Regions from separate parts of the Streptomyces showdoensis genome, predicted to be linked through region 1. Evidence: riboswitches for the same ligand, from Rfam matches in the RefSeq annotation. Region 1 holds a riboswitch; the other holds the start of a gene.
The links. Region 1 has a riboswitch for ZMP and ZTP ahead of ABD981_RS15885 (serine hydroxymethyltransferase). Riboswitches for the same ligand answer to the same signal wherever they lie in the genome.

Region 1 (8,338 bases):
CGGAGCGCGCCCGGGGTGGTGCGCCGCGCTCCGGGGCGGAGGCGGCGCACCCCCGGCGGGTCAGACCGGCAGGCCCGGGGCCGGGTACGCGGCCATCAGCTCGGCGACCTCGGCGCGGACCGCCGCCAGGGCGTCCTCGTCGCCCTTGCCCGCCGCGGCCACGCCCCGGTCGATCCACTCCGCGACCAGCGGCATGTGCGTGACGTCCAGGCCGCGGGAGGTGAGGGACGGCGTGCCGATGCGGACGCCGGAGGGGTCGAAGGGCTTCCGGGTGTCGTACGGGACCGTGTTGTAGTTCACGACGATCCCGGCCCGGTCGAGGGCCTTCGCGGCGATCTTGCCCGGGACCTCCTTGGGGGTCAGGTCCATCAGGATCAGGTGGTTGTCCGTGCCGCCCGAGACCAGGTCGAAGCCGCGGGCCAGCAGCGCCTCGGCGAGCGCCTTGGCGTTGGCGACGACCGCGTGCGCGTAGCTGCGGAAGGACGGCTGCGCCGCCTCGCGCAGGGCCACGGCGATGGCGGCGGTGGTCTGGTTGTGCGGGCCTCCCTGGAGGCCGGGGAAGACCGCCTTGTCGAGGGCCTTGGCGTGCTCCTCGCGGGACATCAGCATCGCGCCGCGCGGGCCGCGCAGGGTCTTGTGGGTGGTCGTGGAGATCACGTCGACGTGCGGCACCGGGGACGGGTGGGCGCCGCCCGCGATCAGGCCCGCGATGTGGGCCACGTCGGCGACCAGCACCGCGCCGGCCTCCCGGGCGATCTCGCCGAAGGCCGCGAAGTCGATCGTGCGGGGCAGCGCGGTGCCGCCGCAGAAGATCACCTTCGGGCGCTCCTCGAGGGCGAGCTCCCGTACCTGGTCGAAGTCGATCAGCCCGTCCTCGTGGCGCACGCCGTACTGCACGCCCCGGAACCAGGTGCCCGTCGCCGAGACGCCCCAGCCGTGGGTGAGGTGGCCGCCCATCGGCAGGGCCATGCCCATCACCGTGTCGCCGGGCTGCGCGAAGGCGAGGTAGACGGCGAGGTTGGCCGGGGAGCCGGAGTAGGGCTGGACGTTGGCGTGGTCCACGCCGAACAGGGCCTTGGCCCGCTCGACGGCCAGGGTCTCGACCTGGTCGATGTTCTGCTGGCCCTCGTAGTAGCGGCGGCCGGGGTAGCCCTCGCTGTACTTGTTCTGCAGCACCGTGCCGGAGGCTTCGAGGACCGCGGCGGAGACGTAGTTCTCGCTCGGGATCAGCCGCAGCGTCTCGGCCTGGAGGCGCTCCTCCGCCCCGACGAGGGCGGCGAGCTCGGGGTCGGCGGCGGCGAGGGCGGGGTGCGTGGGGGTGGGGGTGGGGACGGTGGTGCCGTGCGTGGGGTGCGCGGGGGTCGTCATGGCGTCGCTCCGGGTTTCGGCGGGACGGTCCCGGGACGCCTCGGCGCCACACGGGACCCGGTCGGTTCCCGTGATGCCCAGGCGGGCGGCACCTCGTGTGGTCTGCCGCGCGGCTCCCCCGGGGTCGCTTCCCCGTACGCCAGTCGCCGTGCGTGTTTCCAGCCTAGCGGGCGCGCCGTCACGCAGGTTTCTCCGTCCGGCATCCGAGCGACGATAAGAAAAGGGGACACCAGCCCCTGGCCGCAGGACGATCGGAGATCCCGTGTCGAGAACGCAAGACGAGATCACTGCCGCGGACGCGCACAGCGCCCACAACTACCACCCCCTGCCCGTGGTCGTCGCCACCGCCGAAGGGGCGTGGGTGACCGACGTCGAGGGGCGCCGCTACCTCGACATGCTCGCCGGGTACTCGGCGCTCAACTTCGGGCACCGCAACCCGCGCCTCCTGGAGGCGGCGCGGGCGCAGCTGGAGCGGGTGACGCTGACCTCGCGGGCCTTCCACCACGACCGGTTCGCCGAGTTCTGCACGCGCCTGGCCGAGCTGTGCGGCAAGGAGGCGGTGCTGCCGATGAACACCGGCGCCGAGGCGGTCGAGACGGCGGTGAAGACGGCCCGGAAGTGGGGGTACGAGGTGAAGGGCGTGCCGGACGGGCACGCGAAGATCGTGGTGGCGGCGAACAACTTCCACGGCCGGACCACGACGATCGTCAGCTTCTCCACGGACCACGAGGCGCGGGACCACTTCGGTCCGTACACGCCGGGGTTCGAGATCGTTCCGTACGGCGACCTCACCGCGCTGGAGGCGGCGGTCACGGAGAACACGGTGGCCGTCCTGATGGAGCCGATCCAGGGCGAGGCGGGGGTGCTCGTGCCGCCGGCCGGCTATCTGCGCGGGGTGCGGGAGCTGACGGCCCGGCGGAACGTGCTGTTCATGGCCGACGAGATCCAGTCCGGTCTGGGGCGTACGGGGCGGACCTTCGCCTGCGAGCACGAGGGCGTCGTGCCCGACGTCTACATCCTGGGCAAGGCGCTCGGGGGCGGCGTGGTGCCGGTCTCGGCGGTGGTCGCGGACCGGGACGTGCTGGGGGTGTTCCGGCCCGGTGAGCACGGGTCGACCTTCGGCGGCAACCCGCTGGCCTGCGCGGTGGCCCTGGAGGTGATCGCGATGCTGCGCACCGGCGAGTACCAGCAGCGGGCGACCGAGCTCGGCGAGCACCTGCACGCGGAGCTGGGGCTGCTCGTGGGCGGCGGGGCGGTGGAGTCGGTGCGCGGGCGCGGGCTGTGGGCCGGGGTCGACATCGTTCCGGAGAAGGGGACGGGGCGGGAGATCTCGGAGCGGTTGATGGAGCGGGGGGTGCTGGTGAAGGACACCCACGGGTCGACGATCCGGATCGCGCCGCCGCTGGTGATCGGAAAGGAGGATCTGGACTGGGGGCTGGAGCAGTTGCGGGGGGTGCTGGCGGAGTGACGGCGCGGCGGTAGGTCCGCCGGGGGCCCGGGCCGGGGGCCGGGGGCCGGGGCCGGGGCCGGGGCCGGGGCCGGGGCCGGGGCCGGGGGCCGTCGGCGAACGGGTCAAGTCGGGCCATTGACACGGTAGTTGGTCTAGGCCAATGATTCCGCCATGTCTAGACCACGCTTGCGCCGCGCCCTGCGCGGTGCGCTCGCCGCGCTCGTCCCCGTCGCGCTGCTCGGCGGCCTGAGCGGGCCCGCCCAGGCCGCCCCGGTCGCGGCCTGGCCCGAGCCCGTCCCGGTCGTCTCCCACGTGGAGACCGGCGACCCGGTCGTCTTCATCACCATCGACGACGGCTGGTACCACGACCCCGCCGCCGCGAAGCTGCTGCTCGACCGGCGGGTGCCCGCCTCGCTCTTCCTGCTGCCGGGCGCGTACTCGTACGACTCCGGCTACTTCCACACCCTGCTGAACCAGGGGCGCTCGCGCGTCGAGAACCACACCGTGAACCACCCCGACCTCACCTCCCTGGACGCCGCCGGGCAGAAGGCGGAGGTGTGCGGGGCGCGCGATCAGCACCTCGCGCAGTTCGGCGACGGGCCGCGGCTGCTGCGCCCGCCGTACGGGGCGTACGACGCCACCACCCGGACCGCGGCCCGCGCCTGCGGGGCGAAGGCCGTGGTGACGTGGACGTACGACCTGACCACCTGGGGGCAGTGGACCCCGCCCACGCCGCGGCTGAAGGCCGGCGACATCATCCTGCTGCACTTCAACGAGACGCTGGAGCAGGACCTGAAGCGGGCCCTGGACCTCGCCGACGCGGCCGGGCTGAAGCCGGCGCCGCTGCGGGAGTACGTGCCCGAGTAGGGCGGGGCCCTCAGAGGATGACGTGGGGGAGGAAGCGGGCGTACCCGTCGGTGATCGGGCCCGCCGACTCCCTGATGCCCAGGCCCGCCGCCTCGTCGCCGACCGTCCACGCGCCGAGCACCACCCGGTTGCCGTCGAAGTCCGGCAGCGGGGCCAGCTCCTGGTAGCAGCAGGGCTCGTCCCGTACGACGGGCGCCTCGCCCGGCTGGTGGAGCGTGACGCCGTCGCCCTCGCGGCCGAGCAGCGGCTTGGCCGCGTAGCCGGGGCCGGTGGCGGCGGCGAGTTCACGCGGTCCGTCGAGGTGGGCGGCCAGCAGGTTCGGGTGGCCGGGGTGGAGCTCCCAGAGGATCGCCAGGAGCGCCTTGTTGGAGAGCAGCATCTTCCACGCCGGCTCGATCCAGCAGGTGGTGCCGGTGCCGCCGCCGTTGTCGAGGGTGTCGAGGACGTGCGGGCCGAACCGGTCCGTGGTCAGCCACTCCCACGGGTAGAGCTTGAAGCAGGCGCGGATGAAGCGGAGCCGGTCGTCGACGAAGCGGCCCGAGATCCGGTCCCAGCCGATCCGCTCGACGGAGAGCGCCGCGGTGTCGAGGCCCGCCTGCTGGGCGGTCTCGCGCAGGTACGCGACCGTCATCAGGTCCTCGCCGAGCTCGTCACCCTCGGAGTGGACGAAGTGCACCGGGCTGCCGGGCGGGAGGAGAGGGGCCTGCCTCCTCCACGCGTCGACCAGGCGCTCGTGCAGCGAGTTCCACTGGTCGGCGCCGGGGAAGCGCTCCTCCATCCAGAACCACTGCGGGCTCGCCGCCTCCACCAGGGAGGTCGGGGTGTCCGCGTTGTACTCCAGCATCTTCGCCGGGCCCGTGCCGTCGTAGCGCAGGTCGAACCGGCCGTAGAGGGTGGGGAGTTCGTCCCGGCGGCGCCAGGACTCGGCGACCAGCGCGGCGAGCCGGGGGTCGGTGATGCCGAGCTCGGCGAACCGGTCCTTCTCGACGATGTGCGCCGCCGCGGCCAGGCACATCGCGTGCAGCTCCTCGACGACCTCCTCCAGGGCCTCCACCTCGGGCAGGCTGAAGGAGTAGTAGGCGCTCTCGTCCCAGTACGGGCGGAGGGAGTCGTCCGGGTAGCGGGTCAGGGGGTAGATCAGGCCCTGCTCCTCGACCGTCCGCTGCCAGTCGGGGCGGGGCTCGATGCTGTGGCGCTCCATGCGGGGATCAGCCGCCGCCGGAGCCGGAGTGGTGGCCGCCGAAGCCGCCCGAGTCCACGGCCGCCTTGTCGAAGCTGCCGCCGCTCACCTTGCCGCTGCTGACCGAGCCGCCGTAGTAGTAGCGGCCGCTGGAGCTGGAGCCGCTGCCGCTGCCGGATTCGCACGTGTAGTCCGGCAGCTCCTTGTACGTCACCGGGTCGATGCAGCGGCGGTCGGGTTCCGAGCCGCACGCCGTCAGAGTCGCCGCGAGCACGCTCACTCCGCCGAGTACCACCGTGCCCGACCTCAGCCTGCGCATGTCCCGTCCTCCCCTGCTCTCCCCTGTGCCTGTCGCGACCGCACAGTGTAGGCCCGGCATGCGCGGCCGTCGGATGCCCGTCGCACTAGAGTCCCTTTCGTGCTTCTTGGGATGGTGTGTGCGCTCGGGTCCGCCTTCTGTTTCGGGGCCGCGTCGGTGCTGCAGGCGCTCGGCGCCCGGGCCGCCGAGCCCGGCACGGGCGGCGGGGTCGACGTGGCACTGCTGTGGCGGGCGCTGCGGCAGTGGCGGTACGTGGCCGGGCTCGGCATGGACGGGATCGGCTTCGTCCTCCAGGTCGTCGCCCTGCGCACGCTGCCGATCTACGCGGTGGGCGCCTCGCTCGCGGCCAGCCTCGCGGTGACGGCGGTGATCGCCTCGCGGGTGCTCGAGGTGCGGCTCAGCCGGATCGAGTGGGCGGCCGTCGGCGTGGTCTGCCTCGGGCTCGCGATGCTGGCGCTCGCGGCCGGGCGGGAGGGCCACGAGGGCACCGGCTCGGCGGCGCTGCAGTGGGGGCTGCTCGTGGCGGCCTTCGCCGTCCTGGCGGTCGGCGCGGCGGCGGGGCGGCTGCCGGAGCGGCCGCGCGCCCTGACGCTGGGCCTCGCGGCCGGTTTCGGCTTCGGGGTGGTGGAGGTCGCGGTGCGGCTGATCGACTCGGTCGACTTCACGAACCCGGCGCTGTACGCGCTGCTGGTCGGGGGCGGGGCGGCGTTCCTGCTGCTGACCTCGGCGCTGCACCGGGGCTCGGTCACCACCGCGACGGCGGGGCTCGTGCTGGGCGAGACGATCGGGCCGGCGGTGGTGGGGGTGGCGTGGCTCGGGGACGAGACGCGCGAGGGCCTCGGCTGGCTCGCCCTCCTCGGCTTCGCCGTCGCGATCGCCGGCTCCCTCGCCCTCGCCCGCTTCGGCGAGGCCCCGACCACCGCACCACGACCGGAGGCGGCGGGCTGACGCGCGAGGAGCTCGGCGCCCCCTGGGCCCTGTCCGGAAAGCAGGGCCGGGCGGGACTTTCCGGACACGACCTGGGTCGTGCCCTTCGGATCAGGCCGGGCCCGCTCCGAAAGGCACGGCCTACGGCAGCACCCTGCACAAGGCCTCCAGGGCGCTCGGCCAGCCGCTGTCGGTCGGGGTGCCGTAGCCCACGATCAGCGCGTCCGCCGCCGGGGGCGTGTCCGGGTGGCGGAAGCGGTCGATGCCCTGGAGGGCCAGGCCCTGGAAGGCGGCCGCACGGGCGACCGAGGCCTCGGAGCCCGGAGGGAGTTCGAGGACCGCGTGGAGCCCGGCCGCGATCCCGCTGATCCGGGTCCCGGGCGAGCACGCGGCCACCGCCGCCACGAGCTGGTCGCGGCGCCGCCGGTAGCGCAGCCGCATCGCCCGCACGTGCCGGTCGTACGCCCCCGAGCCCAGGAACTCCGCGAAGGTCAGCTGGTCCGTCACGCTCGACACCCAGTCGACCGCCCCCTTCGCCTCCGTCACCTCGCCGACCAGGTGCTCCGGCAGCACCATCCAGGCCAGCCGCAGCCCCGGCGCGAGGGACTTGCTCGCGGTGCCGAGGTAGACGACGCGGTCCGGGTCCAGTCCTTGCAGGGCGCCCACCGGTTGCCTGTCGTAGCGGAACTCGCCGTCGTAGTCGTCCTCCAGGATCAGACCGCCGGACGCCCGCGCCCAGTCGACCGCCGCCGCCCGCCGGTCCGGCTGGAGCGCCCCGCCCATGGGGAACTGGTGGGCGGGGGTCATCAGGACCGCCGCGACCCCGGTCATCGCGGCCAGCTCCTCGGTGCGGGTGCCCCGCTCGTCGAAGGGGAGCGCCGGGATGCGCAGGCCCGCCCGGGCCAGGATGTCCCAGTGGACGTCGAGGCCGTACGCCTCGACCGCCACCTCCTTCGCCCGCCGCGCCCTCAGCACCCGCCCCATGAGCATCAGCCCGTGCACGAACCCGGAGCAGACCACGATCCGCTCCGGCCGCGCGTACACGCCCCGCGCCCGGGCCAGGTACTCGGCGAGCACCGTGCGCAGCTCGATCCGGCCGCGCGGATCCCCGTAGCCGAAGGCCTCGTTGGGCGCGGCCATGAGCGCCTTGCGGGAGGCCTTGAGCCAGTCGGCGCGCGGGAAGGACGCCAGGTCGGGGGTGCCGGGGCGCAGGTTGTGGGTGGGCTTCCCGGTCGGGGAGTGCAGGGGGGCGCCGGGGCGCGCCGGGGCCGGACGGCGCGGCACCGAGCGGCGGGCCACCCGGGTGCCCGAGCCCTGCCGCGCGGTCAGCCAGCCCTCCGCGACCAGCTCCGCGTACGCGTCGGCGACCGTGTTGCGGGCCACCCCCAGGTCGGCGGCGAGCGAGCGGGAGGACGGCAGCCGCACCCCCGCCTCCAGACGCCCGCTGCGCACCGCCTCGCGCAGGGCGTCCATCAGCCCGCTGCGCAGGCCCTGCCCGCCCAGCTCCAGATGCAGGTCGGACCCGAAAGTGGACCAGTCGTTCGCCATGGAAATGGACCATACCCGGGAGCCATCCGGCTCGTACGGTGATCTGTATGACGACCACGACGCAGCACGGCGAGCAGACCGCCTACGCCCACGAGCACGCCCCCCGCCTGGCCTTCGCCGAGCGCCACCCCGAGTTCTACAAGGCCATGGTCGGCCTGGAGATCGCCGCGTCCAAGCACGTGGACCCCACCCTCTACGAACTGATCAAGATCCGCGCCTCGCAGATCAACAACTGCGGCTTCTGCCTGGACATGCACACCAAGGACGCCCTGGCGGCCGGCGAGACCGTGCAGCGGATCGTCCAGCTCTCCGCCTGGCGCGAGTCGCGGCACTTCTACACGGAGCGCGAGCTGGCCGCCCTCGGCCTGACCGAGGCCGTCACCGTGCTCACCGACGGCTTCGTGCCCGACGAGGTGTACGCACGGGCCGCCGAGCACTTCGACGAGACCGAGCTCGCCCACCTCATCGGCGCCATCACGGTCATCAACTCCTGGAACCGGATCGGCGTCAGCACCCGGATGGCCCCGGGCCACTACACCCCGGGGATGTACAAGCGGTGAGCCGCGCCGAGGAGTTGCGGGCGCTGCACGCCGGCGGGCCGGCCGGCGGACGGCCGCTGGTCCTGCCGGGGCCCTGGGACGCGGCCTCCGCGCGGGTCTTCGAGGAGGCCGGGTTCCCG
Region 2 (8,338 bases), on a different contig from region 1:
GCAGAGCGATCCGCGGTCCGCCGGGCCCACCCTGGTGGTGTGCCCGACCTCGCTGATGGGCAACTGGCAGCGCGAGATCGAGAAGTTCGCCCCCGGCACGCCGGTGCGCCGCTTCCACGGCCCGGCGCGGGACCTGGACGCCCTCGCCGACGGCGAGTTCGTCCTCACCACGTACGGCACGATGCGGCTCGACGCGCGCCGGCTCGCCGAGCGCTCCTGGGGCCTGGTCGTCGCGGACGAGGCGCAGCACGTCAAGAACCCGTACGCGGCGACCGCCCGCGCGCTGCGCACGATCCCGGGTGCGGCGCGGGTCGCGCTGTCGGGCACGCCGGTGGAGAACAACCTCTCCGAGCTGTGGGCGATCCTCGACTGGACGACGCCGGGGCTGCTCGGCGGGCTCGGCGCGTTCCGGGCCCGCTACGCCTCGGCGGTCGAGGGCGGTCGCGATCCGGCGGCGGCCGAGCGGCTCTCCGCGCTGGTGCGCCCGTTCCTGCTGCGGCGCCGCAAGTCGGACCCGGGGATCGCTCCGGAACTGCCGCCGAAGACGGAGACCGACCGTGCGGTGGCCCTGACGAAGGAGCAGGCGGGTCTCTACGAGGCCGTCGTCCGCGAGACGCTGGCCGCGATCGCCGAGGCCGACGGGATGGAGCGGCGCGGTCTGGTGGTCAAGCTGCTCACCGGCCTCAAGCAGATCTGCAACCACCCGGCGCAGTACCTCAAGGAGGAGCGCCCCCGGGTGGAGGGCCGCTCGGGGAAGCTGGAGCTGCTCGACGAGCTGCTCGACACGATCCTGGCGGAGGACGCGAGCGTCCTCGTCTTCACGCAGTACGTGCAGATGGCCCGGCTCCTCGAGGCGCACCTGGCCGGGCGCGGCGTGCCCACCCAGTTCCTGCACGGCGGCACGCCGGTCGCCGAGCGGGAGGCGATGGTCGCCCGCTTCCAGGCCGGCGAGGTGCCGGTCTTCCTGCTGTCGCTGAAGGCGGCGGGCACCGGGCTCAACCTGACCCGGGCCGGGCACGTCGTGCACTACGACCGCTGGTGGAACCCGGCGGTGGAGGCGCAGGCCACCGACCGCGCGTACCGCATCGGCCAGACCCAGCCGGTGCAGGTGCACCGGCTGATCGCCGAGGGCACGATCGAGGACCGGATCGCGGCCATGCTGGAGCGCAAGCGCGAGCTGGCCGACGCCGTGCTCGGCGGCGGCGAGGCGGCACTGACGGAACTGACCGACGCGGAGCTGGCGGAGCTGGTGCGGCTGCGCGGGGAGGACGGACGATGAGCGGGTACGGGACCGAGGACGAGCGGACCTTCGCGCCGCTGCCGCCGGTGCGGGGCTCGGTGTTCGCCCGGAGCTGGTGGGGCCGGGCGTGGCTGCAGGCGCTGGAGGACACGGCGCTCGACGGGCAGCAGCTCAAGCAGGGGCGGCGACACGCGCGGGCCGGCGCGGTCGGCGCGGTGTCGGTGCGGCCGGGCCGGATCACGGCCGTGGTGCAGGACCCCGACGGCACGGCGTACCGCAGCGACGTGCTGCTCCAGGAGCTGTCCGGGGCGGAGTGGGACCGGCTGGTCGACCTGGCGGTGGACAGTGCGGGGCACATCGCGGCCCTGCTCGACCGCGAGATGCCGCCGCACCTGGTGGAGGACGCGTCGGCGGCCGGGCTCGAACTGCTGCCGGGCGTCGGCGATCTGGAGCCGCGGTGCGGCTGCGAGGCCTGGGACCACTGCCCGCACACGGCGGCGCTGTGCTACCAGGTGGCGCGGCTGCTCGACGAGGATCCGTTCGTGCTGCTGCTGATGCGGGGGCGTGGGGAGCGGGCGCTGCTCGACGCGCTGCAGGAGCGCAGCGCGGCGCGGGCGGCCGGGGCCGAGGGCGCGGCGGAGGGTGCCGGGGCGGGCGGGTCGGGCGGGCCCGGTGGCCTCGGCGCGCCGGGCGCCTCGGGTGTGTCCGGCGCGGCCGGTGCGTCCGGCCGGCCGGGTGGGCGGCGTCCGTCGGGCGTGTCGGCGGAGGAGGCGTTCGCGGTGGGTGGCATCCTGCCGCCGCTGCCCGTCCCGCCGGGGCCGCCCGCGGTACCGGGTGAGCCGCCGTCGCTCGACACCGAGCAGGGTCCGGAGCCCGGGATCGATCCGGCGGCGCTGGAGTTCCTGGCGGCGGACGCGGCGGCCCGGGCGCACCGGATGCTCGCCGGGGCCTTCGACGCCGCTCCGCTGACGCCGTCCCAGGACGCGGTGCGGCTCGCCGCGGGCGCGCCCGTGTCGTGGATCGCGGCGCGGCTCGCCGAGGGGTCCGGGCGCGGCCCGGCCGAGCTCGAACGGGGCGTGCGGGCATGGCGGTTCGGCGGCGTGGCCGCGCTGGCGGTCCTGGAGGAGGAGGGGGGTGCCGGCCCCCGAGGCGCTGGTGCGGGCGCGGGCGCAGCTCGCGGAGGCCTGGGAGGACGGGGAGCGGCCCGAGCTGCGGCCGGCGGGCGCCACCCGCTGGACGGTGGCCGGCACGGACGCCCAGCTCCGCCTCGGCGAGGACGGCCGCTGGTGGCCGTACCGCAAGGAGCACGGCCACTGGACCCCGGCGGGCCCGGCGGAACAGGACCCGGCGGCGGCGCTCGCGGCGGTGGCGGCGCCCTGACGGGGCCGCCGGGCGGTGTCACTGCAGCGGAGCGGTGAGCTTCCGGCCCGTACCGGAGGGAGCGGCCAGACTGCAGACGGCGGTGTCCTCGCCGAGCAGGTAGCTGGTGCGGTACGGGTACTGGACGAAGGTGGTCCAGCGGGTGCCGAGCGGCTGTTCCGCCGCCTTGCGGCGGAGCAGCCCGCGGCACAGGTCGGCGGCCGCGTCCCGGACCGCCGCGTCGTCGGCGTACCTGCCGGTGAGCCGCAGCCGGGCCACGACCTCGGCGTCGTGCCGCCTGTCGCAGGGGCGGTGGACGACGGTGCCCGGCGCGTCGCGGTCGATGTCGAAGCAGTCGCCGACGCGCAGCCGGTCGTACGTCGTGCCCGCCGGCGCGGTCGAGCGGCTCGCGCCGGGCCGGGGGCGCCGGCTCGGGCCGCCGGTCGCCGGGGTGGTGGCGGGTGCGGTGGGCGTCGTGGTGGCCTTGCGGGTGTGGCGGGGCTTCGCCGTCCTGGTCGGGTCCGCGGTACGGGTCGGCAGGGGCGAGGGGCTCTCGCCCTGGGCAGAGGGGTGCTGGCCGGGCGTGTCGTACGGCGTGTCGGCCCGCCCTCCGGCGGGTCCCGCGTCCGGCGGCGGAGCCGTGGCGGCCCCGGCGGGCGCGGGGCCCACGGCGCGCGGGGCACGGGCGTCGGTGCCGCCGCGCGCGGTGAGGACGCCCGAGAGGAGCAGGACCGCGGCGAGCGCCGCGGCGAGCAGGGCGACGGCGCCCGGCCGTCGAGGGGGCCGGGCGCCGCGGGACGGGGATGCCGTCGGCGGGTGGAGCATAGGGAACAGGTTCACCCGGCGTCGCCCATGTGGCGAGCGATATCCGCGACTTGGGCGCCGCTCGTACAGAACCGTGACAATCCCGCTGCTGGGGCGAGACCCTGATCACCGCGGGGTGAGCACGGACCGGTCAGGAAGGGACGTACCGGACCGGCGTCCCCGGTGGGCGGCCAGGGCCGTGACCGGGTCACAGCCCGAGCTGGCGCTCGGCCCCCTCGACGGTCTGGGCGAGCAGGACGGCGATCGTCATGGGGCCGACGCCGCCGGGGACGGGGGTGATGAGGGAGGCCCGCTCGGCGGCGCTCGCGAAGTCGACGTCGCCGACGTTGCCCGGGTTGTAGCCGGCGTCGATCACGACGGCGCCCGGCTTGATGTCCTCGCCCTTGATGAAGTGGGGCTTGCCGACGGCGGCGACGAGGATGTCGGCCTCGCGGACGGCGGCGGAGAGGTCGGTGGTGCGGGAGTGGCAGTAGGTGACGGTGGCGTCGCGGCCGAGGAGCAGCAGACCGGCCGGCTTGCCGAGGATCGCGCTGCGGCCGACGACCACGGCCCGCTTGCCGCTGAGCTCGACGTCGTACGCGTCGAGCAGCCGCATGATGCCGCCGGGGGTGCAGGAGACGAAGCCGGGCAGGCCGAAGCCCATGGCGGCGAAGGAGGCCATGGTGACGCCGTCGACGTCCTTCTCCGGGGCGATGGCCTCGAACGCGGCGCGCTCGTCGATGTGCGGGCCGACCGGGTGCTGGAGCAGGATGCCGTGGACCTCGGGGTCCTCGGAGAGCGCGGTGATCGCCGCGACGAGCTCCTCGGTGGTCGTGGAGGCGGGCAGCTCGACGTGCTGGGAGCGGATTCCGGCCTTCGCGCAGCGGTTCTGCTTCATCTTCACGTACGTGACGGAGGCCGGGTCGGCGCCGACGAGGACGGTCGCCAGACAGGGGGTGGTGCCGGTGCGGCGGGTGATCTCGGCGGCGCGGGCGGCGGTCTCCTCGACCGTGCGGCGAGCGAGCGCGGTGCCGTCCATGAGGCGGGCGGTGCTGGTGGACATGGGCCACTCCTGGGCGTCGACGATGACCGGTGGATGCCCAGGCGCGCGACCGCGACACGGACGCGCGGGGCGCGTCCGCCGGGCCGCTCCCCGGTGGTGATCCACCTCAAGCGCCAGTCACGGCCCGGAACCACTGTACGTGACGGTCCTCGTGACGGGTACCGGACAGGGGGCATACAGGACAGGGGGCATATGCGAGGCCGCCCGGACGCTTGTCGGCGCCCCCCGCGCGCACGACGATGGCGTCCACGAGGCGGACGACCTCGCCGGGGAGGCCGAGTTGAGCGTTGCGCGGACCGGTACGACGAGCACCGCGAGCACGACGAGCACGACGGACGGGACCGACGGGACCGACGGGGCGGACAGGACGGCCGAGGCGGCCGGGGCGGGCGGGTCCGGGGCGGGCGGGGCGGCCGGGGGGTGTGCGACGGGCGGGTCCGGTGCGGTGCGCCGGGCGCACGAGGCGTTCACGGCCGGGGGTCCGCTCGGCGTCCCTCCGGTGCGGGCGCTGGTCGCCGAGTCCTGGCGGCGCTCGGTGCGGGCGCGGGTGAGTCCGGACGGCGCGGCGCGGGTCGAGCTCGACGAGGAGGAGCTGGCGGGGCACCGGGAGGAGCACCCGTTGGCGGCGGCGATGCCGGTGATCCGGGAGCTGATGGGGGCGTACGCGCGGGACGGCGAGCATCTGATCGCGGTCTGCGACGCGGCGGGGCGGATGCTGTGGGTGGAGGGCCACCCGGGGACGCTCCGCAGCGCGCGCCGGATGAACTTCGTGCCCGGGGCCCGCTGGTCGGAGACGGCGGCGGGCACGAACGCCCCGGGCACCGCGCTCGCCGTGGACCGGCCGGTGCAGGTGTGCGCCGCCGAGCACTTCCAGCGCCCGGCGCAGGCGTGGACCTGCGCGGCGGCGCCGGTGCACGACCCGCGCAGCGGGCGGCTGCTCGGCGCGGTCGACATCACGGGCGGGGACGGGCTCGCGCACCCGCACAGCCTGGCGTTCGTGCAAGCGGTGGCGCGGGCGGCGGAGTCGCAGCTGGCGCTGCTCTCCCCGGCCCCGGCCGCCGCCCGCCCGCGGCTCTCGGCGCTGGGCCGGGACGAGGCGCTGCTGCAGCTGGCGGGGCGGCGGCTGCGGCTGAGCCGTCGGCACAGCGAGATCCTGGTGGTCCTGGCGCACCGGCCGGAGGGCGTGGGCGGTGACGAGCTGCTGACCCTGCTCTACGAGGACGAGTCGGTGACCCCGGTGACGCTGCGGGCGGAGATGTCCCGGCTGCGGGGGCTGCTCGGAGCGGAGCTGCTCGCCTCGCGCCCGTACCGGCTGGCCGGGGAGGTCGACGCGGACTTCCTGACGGTGGACCGGCGGCTCGCCTCGGGTGCGGTGGCGACGGCGCTCGGCGAGTACGCGGGGCCGCTGCTGCCGGGCTCGCGGGCGCCGGCGGTGGTACGTCTCCGGGAGCGGCTGGCCGGGCGGCTGCGGGCCGCGCTGGTGGACCGGGCCGATCCGGGGCTGCTGGCCGACTGGGCGTACAGCGCGTGGGGCGAGGACGACCTGGCGGTGTGGCGGGCGCTCGCCTCGGCCGTACCGGCGGCGCAGGCCCCGGCCGTACGGGCACGGCTCAGCGCGCTGGACGCCGAACTGGCTTCGGGTGCAACGGGGTTGCAACGTCGGACCGCGCAGACTCGCCGCTGAGCACAGCCGGCCAGGGACGGCCGGCGCGGTACGAGGAGGCCATGCCCATGACCCGTTACGCCGCACCCGGCACCGAGGGTTCGATCATGTCGTACGCGCCCCGCTACGACCACTGGATCGGCGGTGAGTACGTCGCCCCGGCGCGCGGGCGGTACTTCGAGAACCCGAGCCCGGTCGACGGCCGGGCGTTCACGGAGGTGGCCCGCGGCACGGCCGAGGACGTGGAGCGGGCACTGGACGCGGCGCACGCGGCGGCGCCGGGCTGGGGCCGCACGGCGCCGGCGGAGCGGGCCCAGGTCCTGCTGCGGATCGCGGACCGGATGGAGGCGAACCTGGAGGCGCTGGCGGTCGCCGAGAGCTGGGAGAACGGCAAGCCGGTCCGCGAGACCCTGGCCGCCGACATCCCCCTGGCCATCGACCACTTCCGCTACTTCGCGGGCGCGCTGCGGGCCCAGGAGGGCTCGCTGAGCGAGATCGACGAGGACACCGTGGCGTACCACTACCACGAGCCGCTGGGGGTGGTCGCCCAGATCATCCCGTGGAACTTCCCGATCCTCATGGCGGTGTGGAAGCTGGCCCCCGCGCTCGCGGCGGGCAACGCGGTCGTCCTCAAGCCGGCCGAGCAGACGCCGGTCTCGGTCCACTACTGGCTGAGCCTGGTCGCCGACCTGCTGCCGCCGGGCGTGGTGAACATCGTCAACGGCTTCGGCGAGGAGGCGGGCAAGCCGCTGGCGTCCTCGCCCCGGATCGCGAAGATCGCCTTCACCGGCGAGACGTCGACGGGCCGGCTGATCATGCAGTACGCCGCGGAGAACCTGAAGCCGGTCACCCTGGAGCTGGGCGGCAAGTCGCCGAACATCTTCTTCGACGACGTGTGGGCGGCGGACGACGACTTCCGCGACAAGGCGCTGGAGGGCTTCACCATGTTCGCCCTCAACCAGGGCGAGGTGTGCACCTGTCCCTCACGGGCGCTGATCCAGGGCGGTCACTACCGCGAGTTCCTGGAGGCGGCGATCGCCCGCACGGAGCTGATCCTCCCGGGCCACCCCCTCGACACGGCCACCATGATCGGCGCGCAGGCCTCCGACGACCAGCTGGGGAAGATCCTCTCGTACCTGGAGATCGGCCAGCAGGAGGGCGCGAAGATCCTGACGGGCGGTCAGCGGATCGAGTACGACGGCGAGCTGGCGGGCGGCTACTACGTGCAGCCGACCATCTTCGAGGGCGACAACCGGATGCGGGTCTTCCAGGAGGAGATCTTCGGCCCGGTCGTCGCCGTCACGTCCTTCACCGACTTCGACGACGCCGTCCGCACGGCCAACGACACCCTGTACGGCCTCGGCGCCGGCGTCTGGACCCGCGACACCACCACCGCCTACCGCGCGGGCCGCGCCATCCAGGCGGGCCGCGTCTGGACCAACTGCTACCACGCGTACCCGGCGCACGCGGCCTTCGGCGGCTACAAGCAGTCCGGCGTGGGCCGCGAGACCCACAAGATGATGCTGGACCACTACCAGCAGACCAAGAATCTTCTCGTGTCGTACTCGCCGAAGAAGCTCGGCTTCTTCTAGAGGCACGGAAGAGGGCGCCTGCCCCGGGGTTTCCCGGGGCAGGCGCCCTCTTGGAGTGCACGTCCCCTCCCATGAGGGAGGCGGCGCCGAAACGGCTGTCCTCGCTGCGCCGGCTCGGGCACGGTGAGAACGCGCGAACCGCAGGCGCTGATCGACAGGGCCACGCGGGCCCCGCGCCCGCACCGCCCCGGCTTCGGGAGCGCCGTCATCCGTGGACGATCGCGCGCACGTTCTCCAGGCTGCCGCAGTCCGAGGCCAGTCGCTTCGCGCGCTCTTCCAGGAACGCCCTGCCCAGCTCGGCCCGGCGCTCGTCGGGGACGCTCTCCCTGGCACCGTTGAGGATCGTCCGCTCTTCCTCGTCCAGGTGGTGATCGACCGCCTTCACCAGTTCCTCCAGGCGGCTGTCCCACTCCTCGGACCCGACGTCCTCCACCTGCCTCGACGCTGCGCATGCGCCGGAAGGTCCTCCATGGTGCGGTGATCCTCGAGGATGGCCGCCACGAAGTCTTCCTGTTCTGCCGTACGGGTGTTCACCGTCGTCCTCCTCGCTCATGCGAACACGGTCGGAACGCGTCTGAAATCCCCGGCTGCCCCTCCATGGGCGGCGCAATCACCGC

Region 2: linked by a shared signal. The riboswitch ahead of ABD981_RS01260 (bifunctional 5,10-methylenetetrahydrofolate dehydrogenase/5,10-methenyltetrahydrofolate cyclohydrolase) and the one ahead of ABD981_RS15885 (serine hydroxymethyltransferase) in region 1 are both predicted to bind ZMP and ZTP.

The regions. Positions count from the first base shown of each region.
Region 1 is NZ_BAAAXG010000026.1:734,197-742,534, forward strand. Features, by position in the region: gene ABD981_RS15885 (serine hydroxymethyltransferase) at 61-1,368, opposite strand; ZMP/ZTP riboswitch at 1,437-1,525, opposite strand; gene rocD (ornithine--oxo-acid transaminase) at 1,631-2,836, shown strand; gene ABD981_RS15895 (polysaccharide deacetylase family protein) at 2,990-3,685, shown strand; gene ABD981_RS15900 (glutathionylspermidine synthase family protein) at 3,696-4,886, opposite strand; gene ABD981_RS15905 (hypothetical protein) at 4,894-5,184, opposite strand; gene ABD981_RS15910 (DMT family protein) at 5,296-6,132, shown strand; gene pdxR (MocR-like pyridoxine biosynthesis transcription factor PdxR) at 6,253-7,659, opposite strand; gene ABD981_RS15920 (carboxymuconolactone decarboxylase family protein) at 7,707-8,219, shown strand; gene ABD981_RS15925 (isocitrate lyase/PEP mutase family protein) at 8,216-8,338, shown strand, end outside.
Region 2 is NZ_BAAAXG010000002.1:275,203-283,540, reverse strand. Features, by position in the region: gene ABD981_RS01275 (DEAD/DEAH box helicase) at 1-1,279, shown strand, start outside; gene ABD981_RS01270 (SWIM zinc finger family protein) at 1,276-2,658, shown strand; gene ABD981_RS01265 (hypothetical protein) at 2,639-3,424, opposite strand; gene ABD981_RS01260 (bifunctional 5,10-methylenetetrahydrofolate dehydrogenase/5,10-methenyltetrahydrofolate cyclohydrolase) at 3,612-4,466, opposite strand; ZMP/ZTP riboswitch at 4,495-4,597, opposite strand; gene ABD981_RS01255 (GAF domain-containing protein) at 4,912-6,150, shown strand; gene exaC (acetaldehyde dehydrogenase ExaC) at 6,198-7,721, shown strand; partial or broken gene ABD981_RS01245 (hemerythrin domain-containing protein) at 7,927-8,154, opposite strand.